DNA from 3 places in the Sporomusa sp. 246TCP1 genome. Region 2 is predicted to be linked to each of the others. Evidence: riboswitches for the same ligand, from Rfam matches in the RefSeq annotation. Region 2 holds a riboswitch; each other region holds the start of a gene.
What was found. Region 2 has a riboswitch for cyclic di-AMP ahead of AC1ECB_RS21430 (APC family permease). Riboswitches for the same ligand answer to the same signal wherever they lie in the genome.
Positions count from the first base shown of each region.

Region 1: linked by a shared signal. The riboswitch ahead of AC1ECB_RS10925 (peptidoglycan-binding protein) and the one ahead of AC1ECB_RS21430 (APC family permease) in region 2 are both predicted to bind cyclic di-AMP.
Region 3: linked by a shared signal. The riboswitch ahead of AC1ECB_RS04205 (C40 family peptidase) and the one ahead of AC1ECB_RS21430 (APC family permease) in region 2 are both predicted to bind cyclic di-AMP.

Region 1 is NZ_CM170492.1:2,263,371-2,269,114, forward strand. Features, by position in the region: gene AC1ECB_RS10915 (polysaccharide deacetylase family protein) at 1-548, shown strand, start outside; gene guaB (IMP dehydrogenase) at 607-2,061, opposite strand; gene AC1ECB_RS10925 (peptidoglycan-binding protein) at 2,204-2,842, opposite strand; cyclic di-AMP (ydaO/yuaA leader) riboswitch at 2,847-2,983, opposite strand; gene AC1ECB_RS10930 (FAD-dependent oxidoreductase) at 3,134-4,513, shown strand; gene AC1ECB_RS10935 (ferredoxin family protein) at 4,513-4,797, shown strand; gene AC1ECB_RS10940 (hypothetical protein) at 4,794-5,282, opposite strand; gene AC1ECB_RS10945 (2-hydroxymuconate tautomerase) at 5,339-5,524, opposite strand; gene AC1ECB_RS10950 (hypothetical protein) at 5,721-5,744, shown strand, end outside.
Region 2 is NZ_CM170492.1:4,536,708-4,542,451, reverse strand. Features, by position in the region: gene AC1ECB_RS21445 (FeoA family protein) at 1-112, shown strand, start outside; gene AC1ECB_RS21440 (FeoA family protein) at 131-406, shown strand; gene feoB (ferrous iron transport protein B) at 369-2,744, shown strand; cyclic di-AMP (ydaO/yuaA leader) riboswitch at 3,175-3,312, shown strand; gene AC1ECB_RS21430 (APC family permease) at 3,372-5,219, shown strand; tRNA gene AC1ECB_RS21425 (tRNA-Ser) at 5,467-5,556, shown strand; RNA gene ffs (signal recognition particle sRNA small type) at 5,617-5,716, shown strand.
Region 3 is NZ_CM170492.1:880,320-886,063, reverse strand. Features, by position in the region: gene yyaC (spore protease YyaC) at 1-218, opposite strand, end outside; gene AC1ECB_RS04215 (HDIG domain-containing metalloprotein) at 287-856, opposite strand; gene AC1ECB_RS04210 (ABC transporter ATP-binding protein) at 886-2,616, opposite strand; gene AC1ECB_RS04205 (C40 family peptidase) at 2,737-3,405, opposite strand; cyclic di-AMP (ydaO/yuaA leader) riboswitch at 3,410-3,547, opposite strand; gene AC1ECB_RS04200 (glycosyltransferase family 2 protein) at 3,621-4,604, opposite strand; gene aroH (chorismate mutase) at 4,750-5,109, opposite strand; gene AC1ECB_RS04190 (hypothetical protein) at 5,200-5,514, opposite strand; gene AC1ECB_RS04185 (HyaD/HybD family hydrogenase maturation endopeptidase) at 5,542-5,744, opposite strand, start outside.

The DNA of each region.
Region 1 (5,744 bases), 2.3 Mb from region 2:
CTATCCTTGCTATTTTGAAAAACCAGGGCATAAAGGCCACCTTCTTTGTTGTCGGTAATCAGGTTGAAAAATATCCGGCGATTTTGCGCCAAATTTATCAAGACGGCCATGCTATAGGTAATCATTCTTACAATCATGTCTACCGTGAACTGTATCAATCAACTAACAGTTATTTTTCCCAACTTCGTCATACTGATGAAATAATTAAAAATATACTTGGCGTACGCCCCCGCATTTCCCGGGCACCTGGCGGTTCAACCGGAAGTTTTACCAAAGAATACTGGGCAACCTTAAAAAACCTTGGCTATACGGAGGTTGGCTGGAATATTAGTTCAGGCGATGCCTCCAGTGCAAAGGCCGGCCAACTGGTAAATAATATTGCTGCCCAAATGGACAACAAAAATTTATGGAGCCATGCAACTTTGCTGATGCATGATGGCCGTGGCCATGCCGAAACAGTAAAAGCGCTGCCGGCGATTATTAAATTTTATAAAGATCGCCAATTTGAGTTTCGGGTAGTTAATTTTGAAACACCGTCACCGTGGTAAGATAAATAAAATGCTTTGGACAAATTAAATGTCCAAAGCATTTTTGTTGTTTTACTTATCAGCCACTATAGTTTGGTGCTTCTTTTGTAATACTGATATCATGCGGATGGCTTTCTCTCAGACCGGCACCGGTGATCCGGATAAATTGGGTTTTAGTGATAAGTTCCTGAATATTACGTACACCACAATACCCCATTCCGGCGCGAAGACCGCCAATTAGCTGGAATACCGTATCAGCTACTGAACCCTTATACGGTACTCGGCCTTCAATTCCCTCAGGGACCAGCTTGTCCATGTTTTCCTGGAAGTAACGATCCTTGCTGCCTTCGGCCATAGCTCCCAGTGAGCCCATACCCCGATATACTTTATAGCTGCGCCCTTGATAAATAATGGTTTCTCCCGGGCTTTCTTCGGTACCGGCAAGTAAGTTACCGACCATTACAATCTGAGCACCAGCGGCAATAGCCTTAGCTACATCACCTGAGTATTTGATACCACCATCGGCTATAATCGGTACATTGTACTCCTGTGCAGCTTTAGCACAATTATAAATTGCCGTAATCTGAGGTACACCAATACCGGCAATTACCCGGGTCGTACAAATAGAACCTGGTCCAATGCCAACTTTAACAGCATCTGCACCTGATTCGATTAAGGCACGGGTGGCTTCGGCAGTGGCAACGTTGCCTGCAATAAGATCCACATGCGGAAAAGCATTTTTGATTTTCCGTACACAGTCAAGCACTCCTGTTGAATGACCGTGCGCGGTATCAACAACAATGACATCAACCTTAGCGCCGACAACGGCCTCAACACGGTCCATCATATCAGAACCTACGCCGATGGCGGCAGCTACTAACAGACGTCCTTTAGGATCTTTGGCGGAATTAGGGTATTTCTGGGCTTTTTCGATATCCTTGATGGTAATAAGTCCTTTTAAGTTACCATCAGTATCAAGTAATGGCAATTTCTCAATCCGGTGTTCACGCAAAATTTCTTTGGCCTGCGTTAGCGATGTGCCAACAGGTGCAGTAATGAGGTGCTCTCTCGTCATGCAGTCACCAATCTTGCGGCTTAAATCAGTTTCAAAACGAAGGTCACGATTGGTTAAGATACCTACTAATTTACCATTATCAGTTACCGGAACACCAGATATATGGTATTTTTCCATAAGGTCATGGGCATCTTGCAGTAAATTATCAGGTGATAAAAAAATGGGATCAACAATAATACCATGCTCAGAACGTTTGACTTTGTCAATCTCGTTGGCCTGAGCAGCAATAGGCATATTTTTATGGATTACCCCTACCCCGCCCTCACGTGCCATGGCAATTGCCATTCGAGCCTCGGTAACAGTGTCCATTCCCGAACTAATGATAGGAATGTTAAGCTTAATGTTTTTGGTTAAAAAGGTAGATACTTCAACTTCTCTGGGCAAAACATCGGATTTGGCAGGTACAAGTAATACATCATCAAATGTTAAGCCTTCTGGGCCAAATTTGTTGTCAAACATTAACAGAACTCCTTTCGTACACAACATGATCATAAAGGTATTTCCCAATATAATAACATAAATAAACTTGCCAAAGCTACCACTTTTTATGTAAGTACAAAAAAAATAATACACTGCCTGACGAAACCGTCAGGCAGTGTTGCTAGTTAAGGACATAAACTCTTACATTTTGGACACCAAAGTCATAGGCTTTATCGACAGAATGCATTGCAATGTCAATACGGTTTCCTTTAATTGCGCCGCCTGTATCTTCGGCAATACCATACATGCTATTGCCATCGGCAAATTCAATATATACTCTTGAACCAAGCGGAATAACATTGGGATCGACGGCAATTACGCCTGGACGAACCTGGGTTCCCATATAGGTTAAATTGCCCCATTGGGCATTATCGTGCGGACCGGCAGCGTAGGCGGTAGCTTTTATGTCCAGGACGGCCTTATAACGTCCTGGTGCAGTGCCGCGCGATGCTTCCGGCATACGACCACCGTATAGGCTTTGTAAAGTATCCTGACCGACAACACCATCGGCAGTAAGGTTTTTTGCCTGTTGAAAGTTCATTACCGCCTGTTCGGTAGTTTCACCAAAAATACCGTCAACAGTAAGATTGCTATACCCCAAATCACTAAGCTTAGTTTGCAGTTCAATTACATCCTGGCCTGTCATACCGATGCTAAGTGTTTGGTCGCCAAGGGCAGCAAAAGTCAGCGGTGTCCAGATGGTAGCTGCTAAAACTGCCATTACAATAGTACTTGTAACGATTTTTTTGATGTTTTTCATAGAAAACACCCCTTTCTAACTGCCTACGAGGTTAGCTGACGGGTTCGGGACAAAGGGAAATCCCTACCGCAATTGCGGATTCACCCCATAAATGGTTCCCCCATTTTCCTTTTTTATTAGGAAATTCGGCATGCTGTTATGATACAGGATAGTTTGGGATGATGCAATTCTTGTTTTAATAAATTATCTGAGAATATTGATTATTAACAGCTAGTTTCTTTATAATGCTTTGGTATGCGCGCCCCTAAATATATATTCCGCATTAAGCGTAAACTAAAGCTGGGTGAGTATATGTTAAAACATTGGTATGAGGCTAAAAGACCACACAAAATACCAGATAAAATCAGCAGCTTACAAGCAGAAAATCAGGATAGTAGCATCGCTGAAAAAAAATATGACATTATTGTTGCCGGGGCCGGTCCAGCCGGATTAACAGCAGCCTATTTTCTGGCTCGTGACGGCCTTAACGTGCTTGTCCTGGAACGCGGTCCTTATGCCGGGGCCAAAAACTGCGGCGGCGCCAGTATTATGGCTGAGCCTACCCATAAACTTTTCCCTAACTTTTGGGAAGAGTGTCATTGTGAACGAATTATCACTGATCAAGCCTATTGGTTGATGACTGAGGATTCTGTTCTTTCTTCAAGATTTCAGAGCGACCGGCTTGCCGCCGCACCTTACAATAAATTTTCTGTTAAGCGTATTAACCTCTATACTTGGCTGGCCGGCAAAGCAACAGAAGCTGGTGCGCAAATACTTTTCAACCATACGGTAAAGCAAGTCGTATTTAACGAGGATGGTCTGGCTGCAGGTGTACTAACGCAAAATGATGGCAAGTTTTTGGCCGATATCATTATTCTGGCAGATGGCGCTAATTCTTTGCTGGCAGAACGTTCAGGGCTGGCGCCCCGGGTAACACCGGAAAACATGTCTCTATATGTAAAAGAGACTATTGCCCTACCAGCAAGTCTGATTGAAGAACGATTTAATTTGCGGCCAGGTCAAGGCACAATAATCGGGTTGCTTGGTTATCCTACTGCCGGATTTAACGGCACTGGTTCCATACATACCTTTAGCGACAGTATTAATATCAGTGTAGGCATGGCGGTAGCCAGTTTTGCCCAAGCAGGCTTTAACCCCAATGACCTCTTAGAACGCGTAAAAAAACACCCCCACATCAAACGGTTAATTGCCGGGGGCCAGACGATTGAATATGGCGGCTCATTAATTCCCGAGGGGGGTTATAACGCTATTCCCCCATTGGTGCATCCCGGCCTGGTGATTATTGGTGACGCCGGTTCACTGGTCAATGGTACACATGGCATAAACCTTGCAATGTGGTCTGGTTTTTATGCAGCCAAAGCCGTCTATGCGGCAAAGATTAGCCGGGATTATTCGATAGGTAAGTTGTCATTATATACCAGGCTTTTACAAGAAAGCTTTATTATACAAGATTTACAAGCTAACGCCGGTGCTGCCGCGTTAATGCGTAAAATTCCCTATGCTTTTGATCTTTATTCCCATATGGCAAACGAAGCGGCTTATCAGGTTTCGCGAGTATATACCATGCCCAAACGGGCCAAGCGGCTTATGATATACAAAAAAATGACAAGCATGCAGCCAGTCTTGAAGATATTGTCCGATATTTGGCAAACGTGGAAGGTGATTCACTAATGCAACTACAGGATAAAATTGTGCTCATACATTTTAATCCAGATAACACCATTCAGCATGTTGCTGTACAAAATCAGGAACACTGCCTTACCTGTGAAGAGAAGCAATGCCTAACCATCTGTCCTACCGGCGTATTTAAATGGGACTGCCACTCAGGCAGTCCCATACTGGTACATTATAAACAATGTGTTGAATGCGGTGCCTGCCGTCTAATTTGCCGGTTTGACAACATCCTGTTTGAGTATCCGCCAGGAGGCATGGGAGTGGCGTACCGGGAAGGCTAATCCTTTCCCAGTGCAAACGGTGCAAACCCGATCTCTCCCCAATAGTGGTTATAGTATATCTGGATAATAGCATCCAGTCTTCTGCACAAAATCTTCTTTACATGACTAAGGGAACTAAAAAATAATCGAGTCTGAGGCTGGGCGCTGTTCGCAGCTGCCTGTTGGTAAAATTGGACTGTCTTATCGGTAGCCACGTAGATAGGCCACAGAGTTGTAAATACCAGCAAACTGGCGTTAGTGGCATCGGTATGTAAAGTAAGTTGCTGCCATGAGGTATCTGAGCCAAGTAATTGGTCCTCTGTTACCAGCGGATACGGAGCGATGTCGATATTTACTGTGCTGGCTGCTGATAACAGCTCCAAAAAATTCATTTGGCAGTTATGGATCAGCGTGATTACCGGTATAATATCAGCTGGAGCAGCTAGCTTTGTTAACTGACTGTTTATCGCGGTTTCAAGTTCAATCGCAAAATGTAGCGGTAGCATACTAAGGCACCACCTTTTTAGCGAGTAAGCCATTGATTTACGAAATGGCTTACTCTTTATCTGTCAGATGCTAATACACCTGCTTTACCAATATGTTGGGCAGGAGCTTCGCGAACCACGATAGTTACAGCTTCCGGTGGACATTTGGCTGTATCAACAATGGCTTCAGTTACTTTTTTAACCATCTCCCGCTTTTGCTCTAAGGAACGTCCTTCAATCAAGTCGATTTGTACGATTGGCATATGAGTCACCTCCCTTATGATGATTTGTTTTCACCTTCAAATAGTATTTTCTTTATCAAAAGTAAGAATCCCTGCAACAGTAAACTTTTTATTCACTAGCCTGACATAATACCATTCGCGAGTAACACTTTGCTGCTACTGCTCATACAGTATAGTAACATACCTGTTTATCAGATATATTGAAGGGGGTCTACTTATGAGCATATTCAGAGAGCTCCGT
Region 2 (5,744 bases):
TGAAGTTCAAAAATATGCACCACTAGGTGATCCTATGGAGGTTAAGGTCATGGGCTTTAATCTCTCCTTGCGAAAAGTAGAGGCCCAGAATATTGAAATTAAAATGAAATAACGCAAAGGAGGGGTGGTTATGCAAATTCAGAGTATTGATCAAGGACAATTGATGATAGTAACCGCTCTGGGCGGCTCCAAGGAAGTAAGGGCAAGACTTACTGATTTGGGTTTTACACCAGGGACGCCGGTTGGCATACTAAGTCGTAGTAATGAATCTATTATTGTCAAAGTCCGGGGCAGCCGGATTATGTTAAACAATCTATTGGCTTCTGCCATAAATGTGAAGCAAGGGCGGGATGAAGGAGGTCTTTATAGTGGCAAATACCAAAGTCAGTATTGCCTTGGCCGGTAATCCCAATTCTGGTAAAACAACTATTTTCAATAGTATTACCGGTGCTAGGCAACATGTGGGTAATTATCCGGGGGTTACGGTTGAAAAAAGAGAAGGGTTTCGGCGGTATCGGGATAAAGAATTATTAATAGTTGATTTACCAGGCACCTATAGCTTAACAGCCCATTCAGTAGATGAACTTGTGGCACGTAATTTTATCATTAAGGATAAGCCGGATGTCATTGTGGACATTCTGGATGCCAGCAATTTGGAGCGCAATTTATATTTGGCGGTGCAGCTTTTAGAACTGGAACGACCCATGGTAGTAGCTCTTAATATGACTGATGTCGCTGAGGATATGGGCACCAAAATTGACGAGCAAGTATTATCCCGGAAACTGGGGGTAGCGGTAGTTCGGACTGTTGGCAATCGCCACAACGGTATCGATGAGTTGTTAGCAGCGACTGTAAAGGTAGCTGAGGAAAAGGCACAAAAACCTTTTATTATTAACTACGGTGATGCGGTGGAAGGAAAAATTGCAGAAATCAGTGCCTTGTTAGCAGAAGAACGGCATAATTTGCACTTTCCGCTGCGGTGGTTGGCGATAAAGCTGTTAGAGAACGACCCGGAGATCCGAAATACGGTGCAAGCATTGCCCGGGGGAGCGCGGGTGACTACTGTTGTCGCTGCTGCTAGAGAGAGCCTGCAGGCTACCTTTGAGACTGATCCTGAACTGGCGATTGCTAATTTACGGTATCAGTTTGTAGGCTCACTATGTCAGGATGTTATTGTTTCCAAACGGGATGGCTGGTTAACGACTTCTGACAAGGTTGACAGGGTACTTACCAACCGGCTGTTAGGTTTGCCTGTATTCCTAGGACTTATGTGGCTATTATTTAATATGGTATTTACTATCGGAGCTTATCCGCAGGAGTGGCTTGAAGAGGGCGTAGCGGCCATTGGCGCCTATGCAGGCCTCTATATGCCGGCAGGTGATCTCAAGTCATTGGTTGTCGATGGCATCATCGGCGGTGTTGGCGGCGTCATTGTATTTTTGCCTAATATATTGTTATTGTTTTTAGGAATTGCCGTTTTGGAAGATAGCGGTTATATGGCTAGAGCGGCCTTTATTATGGATAAAGTTATGCACTCTGTAGGACTACATGGTAAATCGTTTATTCCGCTATTATTGGGTTTTGGCTGTAGTGTGCCTGCCATTATGGGTACCCGGAGCTTAGAGAATCCACGAGACCGGCTAGTGACTATTCTGGTAACACCACTAATGAGTTGCAGTGCAAGATTACCGGTATATACTTTGTTGATTGCTGCTTTCTTTAGTGAAAGTATGGCAGGTACGGTGTTATTTTCCGTTTACGTATTAGGGATATTTTTGGCTGTAATTATGGCGCGTGTTTTTCGCAGCGTATTATTCAAAGGCGAGCCAGAACCCTTCGTTATGGAGTTGCCTCCTTATCGTGTACCTACATTGCAATCCATTTGCATGCATATGTGGGAACGCAGTGTGCTCTATTTGAAAAAAGCAGGTACCATTATTCTGGCAGTTTCGATTTTGGTCTGGTTTATGGTCAATTACCCTAGTGATGTTAATTATAGTAAAGACTATCAAGAGTTAATCGCCCAAGCAGAAGCTGGTTTTAGTCAGCAAGTGGCAGAGCAGGTTGGTGCGCCGCTGAAGATTGTTGCTGTAGAAGACCATGCACCGCTGCAGATAGTAATTACTGATATAAGTACCATTAATGAAGAGTTTGAGGAGCAAGTCGAAGGGGTGGAAGAAGATAGTCCTGAATTAGTTGCTTTAACAACGGCTAAAGAGACAAAGCTGCAGGAAATACAAGCAGCTAACACTGAGTTATATCCGTGGGCCATGCGTTATCTGGAACTCAAGACTGAAAATGAAGAGCAGATTGAACACTTCCAGAAAGAAGAGGCTGGGGAAAAATTAGCCCAAAGCTATGCTGGACAGCTCGGCAAATTTATTGAGCCGGCTATTCGACCATTGGGCTTTGATTGGCGGTCAGGCATTGGTTTAATTGCGGCCTTTACCGCGAAAGAGGTTTTGGTTAGTACCATGGGTACTATCTATAATGTAGGTGAAGCCGATGAAGGGTCGGTTGCGTTGCAGCAAGCGCTGGCCAATGATAGCAGCTTTACCCCATTAATTGCCTATTCTCTGATGGTGTTTGTGCTTATCTATTCACCGTGCCTGGCAGCATTAGCAGTTATCAAACGGGAATCAAATTCCTGGAAATGGCCAATTTTTGCTACCGTATATACAACTACCCTGGCATGGATAATGTCGTTCTTAGTTTACCAAATAGGAAGTCTTCTGGGCTACTAGGGAAAAAGACGTGAGCGGGATGGATACGATAATTGTATTTATTTTCGGCTTAGTTGCGGGTGGCTATATAGCCAAAATTATTTGGCAGGAATTGCAGGGGAAAACGCGATGCCATTGTTCTAATAGCTGCGGAAATGATTGTTATTAATAAAGTCCAACCACTTCATTCAAACAAGTGGTTGGACTTTATTTATAAGAGTATATTGGTGTAATTTTCTTGGCCGTCTTTATGACAGTCCAGTCGCTATTTATAGCCGATAAACATGAATTTTTTGGGGAATGACGAGCCACAACACGCAAAAGAAAGCGTGACTGTGAGCGAAGAATCCAATATTGTTTAGTGAGTAGCCATGACATCTAGCAGGCGTTAAAGAAGCATAGGCGAACTTTATGTGCGATTAGAAAAGCAGTATGATTACAGTTAGTTAAACATAACATAATGCCGAGTTCCATTTTGGAAGCGGAGGAACCACTTTTTGGGGTTAATTTTGCCAATTAGGTAAAAGGGATGTTTTTCTCTTGTCATCCTACCCGTCAGCTAACTTCGCAGGCTAAAGCAGGGGTCGAAAGACCGACAGGTCTTTTTTTTGTGTTAAAAAAATGAATAATGAAACTGGAGGCGCTACTATGATGCGCGTACTTCGCCGATTACTTATCGGCAAGCCACTTCATAACCGGGAATTGGCTCACGAAAAACTTCCAAAATGGAAGGCATTGTCTATTTTTTCCTCAGATGCATTATCATCTGTTGCCTATGGTCCGGAACAAATAATGCTTGCGTTGGTTGCTGTTCCCAGCCTGGTAGCTTACGGGTTTATGGGGCCTGTGGCTATAGGTATTCTGTCACTGCTGGCTATTGTAGTGTTATCCTATGTGCAGGTGGCTAAAGCCAATCCTGAGGGTGGCGGGGCCTATACGGTGGCCAAGAAGAATCTGGGCAAGATGCCGGCGTTGGTGGCAGCTGGCTCAGTCTTTGCCGATTATGTACTGACAGCTGCGGTGAGTGTCTCGGCCGGCACAGCAGCTATTGTTTCGGCTTTTCCTGCCTTGGCGGGGCGGGAAGTTATCATTGATGTACTGGTTCTTTTTGCCATATTAATGCTAGTTAATCTGCGCGGAGTTCGGGAATCCTCCAATGCCTTCGTAATACCTACCTACGCTTTTTTGTTTGGTATCATCATTTTAATTGTAATAGGTATATGGAAGTCCGTTACTGTTGCTCCCTATCTGCTGCCACCAGAGTCCTTAGCCCGCCAGCAACTGGATTGGGCGATGTTGTTTGTGATTTTAAGGGCCTTTGCCAATGGTTGTAGTTCAATGACAGGGGTAGAAGCTATTGCAGATAGTGTTCCCATGTTCCGCAAGCCGGAAGCCCGTAATGCTGCTATTACTACGTACTGGATGGCTGGAACCCTGGGTTTTATGTTCCTGGGTATTACCTACCTTGTCATGCATTATCACATTTTACCGATAGCTGAGGTAACGGCTATGTCGCAATTGGCAGAAGAAATTTTTGGCCGTTCGGCTGCCTATTATTATATTCAAATTACTACAATGCTGGTGTTATATCTGGCAGGCAATACGGCCTACAACGGCTTGCCGGTGCTGTTATCTATTGTGGCTAAGGATGGGTATATGCCCCGTTATTTGGCGACACGTGGCGAGCGGTTGACATTTTCTAATGGTATTATTTTACTAACTGTCGCGGCTGCGTTGTTAATTATCGTGTTTCGGGGAAATACTGAGCATCTCATTTCGCTGTATGCTATTGGTGTATTTATTTCGTTTACTATTGCTCAATCCAGCATGGTCGTTCACTGGAACCGGGAGCGTGGTAAAGGATGGCAGGTTCGGGCGCTGCTAAATGGCATTGGTGCTACGACTACCGGTCTGGTTGTTCTTATTATTACTGTAACAAAATTTCTCTATGGTGCCTGGATTATCTTGTTGTTTATTCCTATTATGATTTATATCTTTACAGCCATCCGGGGCCACTATAACTCTATAGCCGATCAACTACATCTGCCGGAAGAATGCTATGAAAAGGGAGCGGCTACTTTTCCAGAGGGTAAACATATTGTTATTGTACCTGTATCGACAACAACGCGCGTGGTGTATGAAACCATTAAATATGCCAAAATGATTGGTGATAATATTTTGGCTGTTCATGTATCTAATAATGAAGAAACGACAAAGAAAGTTGTTGAAAAGTGGAAGCTGTGGGATCCGGGTATAGAATTAATCGTTATTCGTTCGCCCTACCGGTTACTAATGCGGCCACTCCTGCATTTTATTGAGAAGAAGGAGCGGGAAAAGGGACCAGATGATTATATCACAGTCATTATCCCTGAGTTTGAGACGCGGAAATCCTGGCACCGGCTCTTGCATAATCAGACTGGCTGGTTTTTGCGGAATACCCTTATTTGGAGGGAAAACGTTATTGTAACTACCGTTCCCTACCACTTGAAAGAATAGTAAAAGGGGGTTGTCTCATTTTTGAGGCAACCCCCTTTTACTATTCATTGATTGACTTTTATGATACTCGTTGATCTGCTGAAGTTTTGCTAGGCAGCAGCTTGACAAGCCCCTTGGTACTGGTTATAATTAAGCAGTATTCTCGCGTAGCATTTTATGTAGTCTGCATTACTGTAAAAAATGCTAACAATTACCGGTTGCATTGTATGTCCAAATAAGCTATAATAATGTTCTGTTGAGAGCACTTGGAGAGATGTCCGAGCGGTTGAAGGAGCACGCCTGGAAAGCGTGTGTAGGGGAAACTCTACCGAGGGTTCGAATCCCTCTCTCTCCGCCATATTAAATTAAGAATTGAAGCCGGCTACGGCTTTTTGTTTTCCAGGACGGGCTATAGCAGTACCGGGTCTTACGCAATAAGAACTCATGAACCGCGTCAGGTCCGGAAGGAAGCAGCGCTAAGTGATCCCTCTTATGTGCCGCAAGGGTGCCTGGTTGCTGCTGTGGTCCGTCGTGGGAAACAAGGAT
Region 3 (5,744 bases), 2.4 Mb from region 2:
TACACATTACATTCGTTTTTTCCCTCAAGGTGGGTACCAACTAACGGCCCTAAAGCATCGCCTGTATAACGATCAGAGCCAATACAGAGCGCCACAAGTGGTCGCAAACCGATCCCTTCCTGACGTTTTAAGAGTAGTATCAAATGTTCATATAATTTGTTCCGGATATCGATGTCATGTAGATTAACAGTAAGCCTATTAAGGGCATTTTTTGCCATGCTCTCTCTCCTCTTAGCTATCTCGTTAATCTATATGCACCTTTTATCGGGTTTATGTTTGGTATTCATTATTCGATCAACGGCAATTCCTGGTATTCAGGCATTTTCACAGCCTGGGCCAGTGCCTTGATAACAAAAGCAACATGTTCTTTAAAGTCAATATTCATAGCTTCAGCACTTGTTGTCAGTGTTTCACGATTGACAGCACGAGCAAAGGCTTTATCTTTGAATTTTTTCATAACTGATTTTACTTCTAAATTGTCCAAACTCTTATCAGGACGCACCAGAGCGCAGGCAATAATAAACCCAGTCAGTTCATCCACTGCTAATAATGTTTTTTGCAACAGTGTGCGCTCTGGCTGCCAATCACGAGCATGAGCCTCCACATCGGTAGCAAACTGACTGTCATAGCCAGCGGCAATAAGAATTTCTCGACCATGGTTTGGATGATCTTCAGGATATTTCTCAAAATCAACATCATGAAGCAAGCCTACGGCCCCCCAATATTCAACATCTTGTCCAAATTTTGCGGCATAGGCGCGCATGGCAATCTCAACTGCCAGGCAATGTTTTAAAAGTACTTCGCTTTGAACATGGTTACGTAATAGTTTCCAAGCACCTGATCTACTATAGTCCATCGTAAGCCTCCTGGTTTATATCATATAATTTACGGGTTTATACGCAGTTCAAGTTCATCAAGCCGAACTGCCCGGGCATATAAGCCCCCCTTGTCAATAAGCTCCTGATGAGTACCCGTTTCCGCAACCCTGCCACCCGTCAAATACACTACCCTGTCTGAAGCCATAATTGTCGACATACGGTGGGTAATAATAAAGACTGTCCGTCCCGTGCTGGCTTGCCGAATGGCTGACATAACCTGTTTTTCGGTATGAGCATCAAGGGCTGCAGTCGGTTCATCAAAAAGCAATATGGCAGGTTCCATAATAATCGCTCTGGCAATAGCAATCCGCTGTCGCTGACCACCAGACAGATTTCCGCCCAATTCTCCTACTATCGTATCATAGCCTAATGGCAAGGCCATAATAAAATCGTAAGCATTGGATAATCTAACTGCTTGCTCAATCTGGCTTATAGTTGCATTCGGCCTGCCATAACGGAGGTTTTCCAGAATAGTGGTGTTAAATAGAACCGGTTCCTGCTGAATAAAGCCAATCTGCCGCCGCAGATCACCAATTTTAAGTTTTTTAATATTTATTCCGTCTAAATAAACAGCCCCTTTGTCTGGATCGTAAAAACGTAAGAGTAAATTAGCAAATGACGATTTACCTGCCCCGCTGGGGCCAACAATAGCAATAACCTCTCCTGGCTTTGCATGAATATTAATATCTTCCAGTACCGGCTTGCCAGCCTGGTAAGCAAATGACACATCCTTAAACTCGACTAATCCCTCCGCCGTAGGAATTTGTAAATAACCATCAACCACCGACGAAGTATGTTCGTTAAGCAAGCTGTTAATACGCCCCCAGGCTACTGCACCAAGCTTCAGATAAGTCAAAGCCTGACTGATTTTGCGTACAGGCATAGGTATATTGATAATATACACCAGAAAAGCAAACATCCCGCCAATACTCAGATCACCCTGAATAACCTCCCGACCACCATACCAGACAATAATAGTTAAACCGATAGCGGCAAGAAATTCTACCAATGACACCAAAATTGCACTTAATCGCTGAGCTTTTAGCAATTCGTTTGCTGCTTGCTGAATCTTTTCACTGAATTTTTTGTATTCATAACCTTCCCGGACATAACTTTGCACGACTATGATCGATATGAGCGATTGTTGAATAATGGCTGTGACTTTCGCCAGCGTATGTTCAACAAGCACTCCTAACCGGCCAACTTTATTATTAAAAAAACTGATGGCAATGATGATAAATGGCAAAGTTGCAAAAGTCACGATCGCCAGCTCCCAATCAAAATAAATCATAATTGCCATGATAGCCAGTAGATTGAGTGACTCAACAATAGCATCAGGAATACCTACCGTAACGGCCTGTTGAATAAACAATAGATCATTGGTAAATAGAGAAATAAGCTCACCTGACGGAGTTTTCATGAAATAGGCATAATCTAGTGACTGCAACTTACTGAACATATCCTGCCGCAGTTTAGCCAGCATCTTATTGCCGGCTTTTGCCATACTGCATCCATAAAAATAAGAAAATAATCCACGAATGAAGTATAGAATTATGATACCCGCAGTAATCAGATGCAAAAACGCAATATTGCCACTGGTCAGCGCATCGTCAATCAGCAGCTTAACTACCAGCGGCGCCGCCAAGCCCGCTAAACTTGCAACAATAAAACACAGTACCGCTGTTAAAGCTAATAACCAATAGGGTACTATGAACTTTCGCCAATAAAAACTAAACATAATAATATCTCCACTATAATAATGCTTGACTTTACACTTATATTGTCTCAGTTCCTATCGTTAAATACAAGTACCCAGGGGCAATAAAAAAGGAAGGCTGTCATGCCTTCCTTTCTTACTTTACATCACCCGGCGAGCACCGATGTAGCACGAACCCCAGTAACCACTATCTAGACTGTCAATTCTTACACCACTACTAGACGTAGCACTGATAAATCTACTATCACCAATATAGATGCCGACATGAGATGCTCCTGAAGTGTAAGTGCTAAAAAACACCAAGTCCCCAGGCTGAAGACGACCATAAGATACATGCCGCCCAACTTCAAATTGTTCATCAGCCATTCGTGGCAAATAGACGCCGCTCTGAGCAAAAACATAGCGAGTGAAGCCAGAGCAGTCAAAACCATCAGGACTTGTCCCACCAAATACATACGGTACACCTCTGTAACGCATGGAAGTCTGAATGATACGCCTTACCGAAGCAGTAGAGGAATCACGACTGGCTGGAATATCGCGTCCCATCAGAGCACGATAGGTTTGCGCTCCAATCACACCATCTGATTCAAGACCACGCTCTTTTTGGAAAGATTTAACGGCATTAAGCGTTAAGTTTCCAAAATCGCCGTCTGCTGCACCGGCATTAAACCCCAGATTATTAAGCTGAGCTTGAATAGCGGCAACATCATCTCCCTGGTCGCCAACCTCATATGTACCCGCAGCGTGAGCAAAAGCAGCTGTCCCTAAAAAGAGGCATAAAGCGACAATAAACCTGAAAAACTTTTGCAAATAGGTTTCTCCTCTCACTTGCCTCCGAGGTTAGCTGACGGGTTAGGGTTGCAGGCACCCTACTTGAAAAGCTGACGCTTATCAAGTTTCACCCCCTTAATTGGTTCCCCCGTACCAGAGCTGGATTCGGCTTTCTATAATGCTCTAAAACTATTATTCGGCTTAGATTTAGAAATTCCTTCCCAAAAATCGTGTTTTTTTTTACATTTATTAGGTCAAGTTCCTTTTTCGCCAAATGTCGCCTGTTTATCTTTTGCCACTTGCGTGCCGAGCTCAGCCCGCAACCAGTAAAGAGGACGCTGCTTTACTTCTTCAAATATCCGGCCAACATACTCTCCAATAATACCAATTCCCGCCAATTGCAAGCCGCCTAAAAGCAAAATACTGGCGGTAATTGTCGCCCAGCCAGGAACTGCTTCGGCGGTAAAAATTTTAATATAGAGAACATGCAGGGTTAGGCCAATGCTTACAGATCCCAACAGAATCCCGATGTAAAATGCAAAACGAAGTGGTGTTTTAGAATAAGCAGTAATCCCATCAAGGGCAAAATGCAGCATTTTTTTTAAAGAGAACTTAGATTGACCGGCAAACCGTTTGGGAGCAATAAATTCGATGTTCGTTTGACGGTAGCCAATTGCACTAATCATACCACGAATAAATCTGGCGCGTTCCCGAAAACGTCGAAAACTGTCTACAACCTGCTTGTCTAATAATCTAAAATCAGAACCACCCTCGGCAACCTGGACATTCGATAAGGCATTCATCAACTTATAAAACATACCTGAGGTGAAATTTTTAAACCAGGATACTCCTTCGGTATTTTTCCTGACTGTTTGGACAACCTGAAAGCCTTCCTCCCATTTACTAATTAACAACGGTACCATTTCCGGCGGATGTTGCATATCACCATCCATAGTAATTATCGCATCTCCCTGGGCATGGTCCAGGCCACAGGTTAAGGCCACCTGATGACCAAAGTTACGCGCCATAATAAGCGCCCGTACCCGCTTATCACCAGTAGCTAACCGCTCCAAAATAAGCGGCGTGGCATCACTTGAGCCATCATCGACAAAAATAATTTCAAAACAATAGGCCAGTTGTTCCATATGTTTAACAACTTCACTATAGAAATTATCAATATTTTCCTGTTCGTTATATACGGGCACAACAATAGATATCAGTTTATTGATTATATCCATCAACTATGCAAGCCTCCTTGTTACCACTATATTATTGCACTGCTGGCGAATGATTGCAAATACACACGAGAAAAAGTAAGCATAAAACCTGCTTTGCAAATTACAAAGCAGGTTTTATGCTAAAACGATAAGTCTATCGTTATCGCTAACTGTCTTGACGTAAACTGGCAGCGCCATGTAGGTAGACATTCTTAATGTCTTGCTGCCTCAAATCAGTATTCCACAAAATCAATACGCGAACACAAAGTGCCGGCGCATCAGGGCACTCGATTTCTTGCGTCCCGAATAGTGGTACTTGCGTCCAACCAAACTTTCTTGCCCCGGCTGCCGGAAAGGCAGCGTTTAAGTCAGGAGTCGAGCTAAAGATTACGGCCCCAATATCTTCGGTATTCAGCAAGTTTTCCCGTGAGATTGCCGCAAGCAGTTCGGCTACACATTCAAATATTTCTTCACGATTATTAGTTGTAACAGTTGTTGCACCACGAATACCGCGTAATATAATCACCACTCCTCAAGAAAGAATTAAGTAAAATCCCTTATATAATATACGCATAAATTAGCATTTTTCCTGCAAGCTTTGTACATTGTTTTGTAATTAATCCTGTTTTAGCGGTTTATTGCATCGGCAAGAACCACAGACATGGCACCGCCACCAACCGCATTCGGGGCAAACAGTATCTGACTGATTAAGTTCTATGTATTGTCCCTGCTCATACTCCTGCCAGCAAAAAGTGGCTCCTGATACCTTTTTTAACTTCACTGCCCGGGTATCTACCCAAAGCTTCTGGTCAAAAACTATTATTAATAACTCATGACAGCTATTTTCCTGGTTATACCGGTAATCCTCGGCGGGAAATACCTCTGGTTCTTCGCTCAGGGTAAGAATAACATACAGAACACGGTAGTTCAAAGCCCCACCTCCCGCATTTGTAAATTACTATGTGTGCGGAAGACAGTTTATACCCCAGGAATTCAAAACAGTAATCGTTCGTAGTACAGCCTGATCAATAGCCGGTTGCACAACCTGACTCAGTTCAAGACCAATATCAATCACGGCAGGCTGAACGCCCAAAACGACTATCTCTTTTACCGGCTCTCCTAAGAGTTCAAGTGCTGTCAGCACATCCTGAACCCCTAACT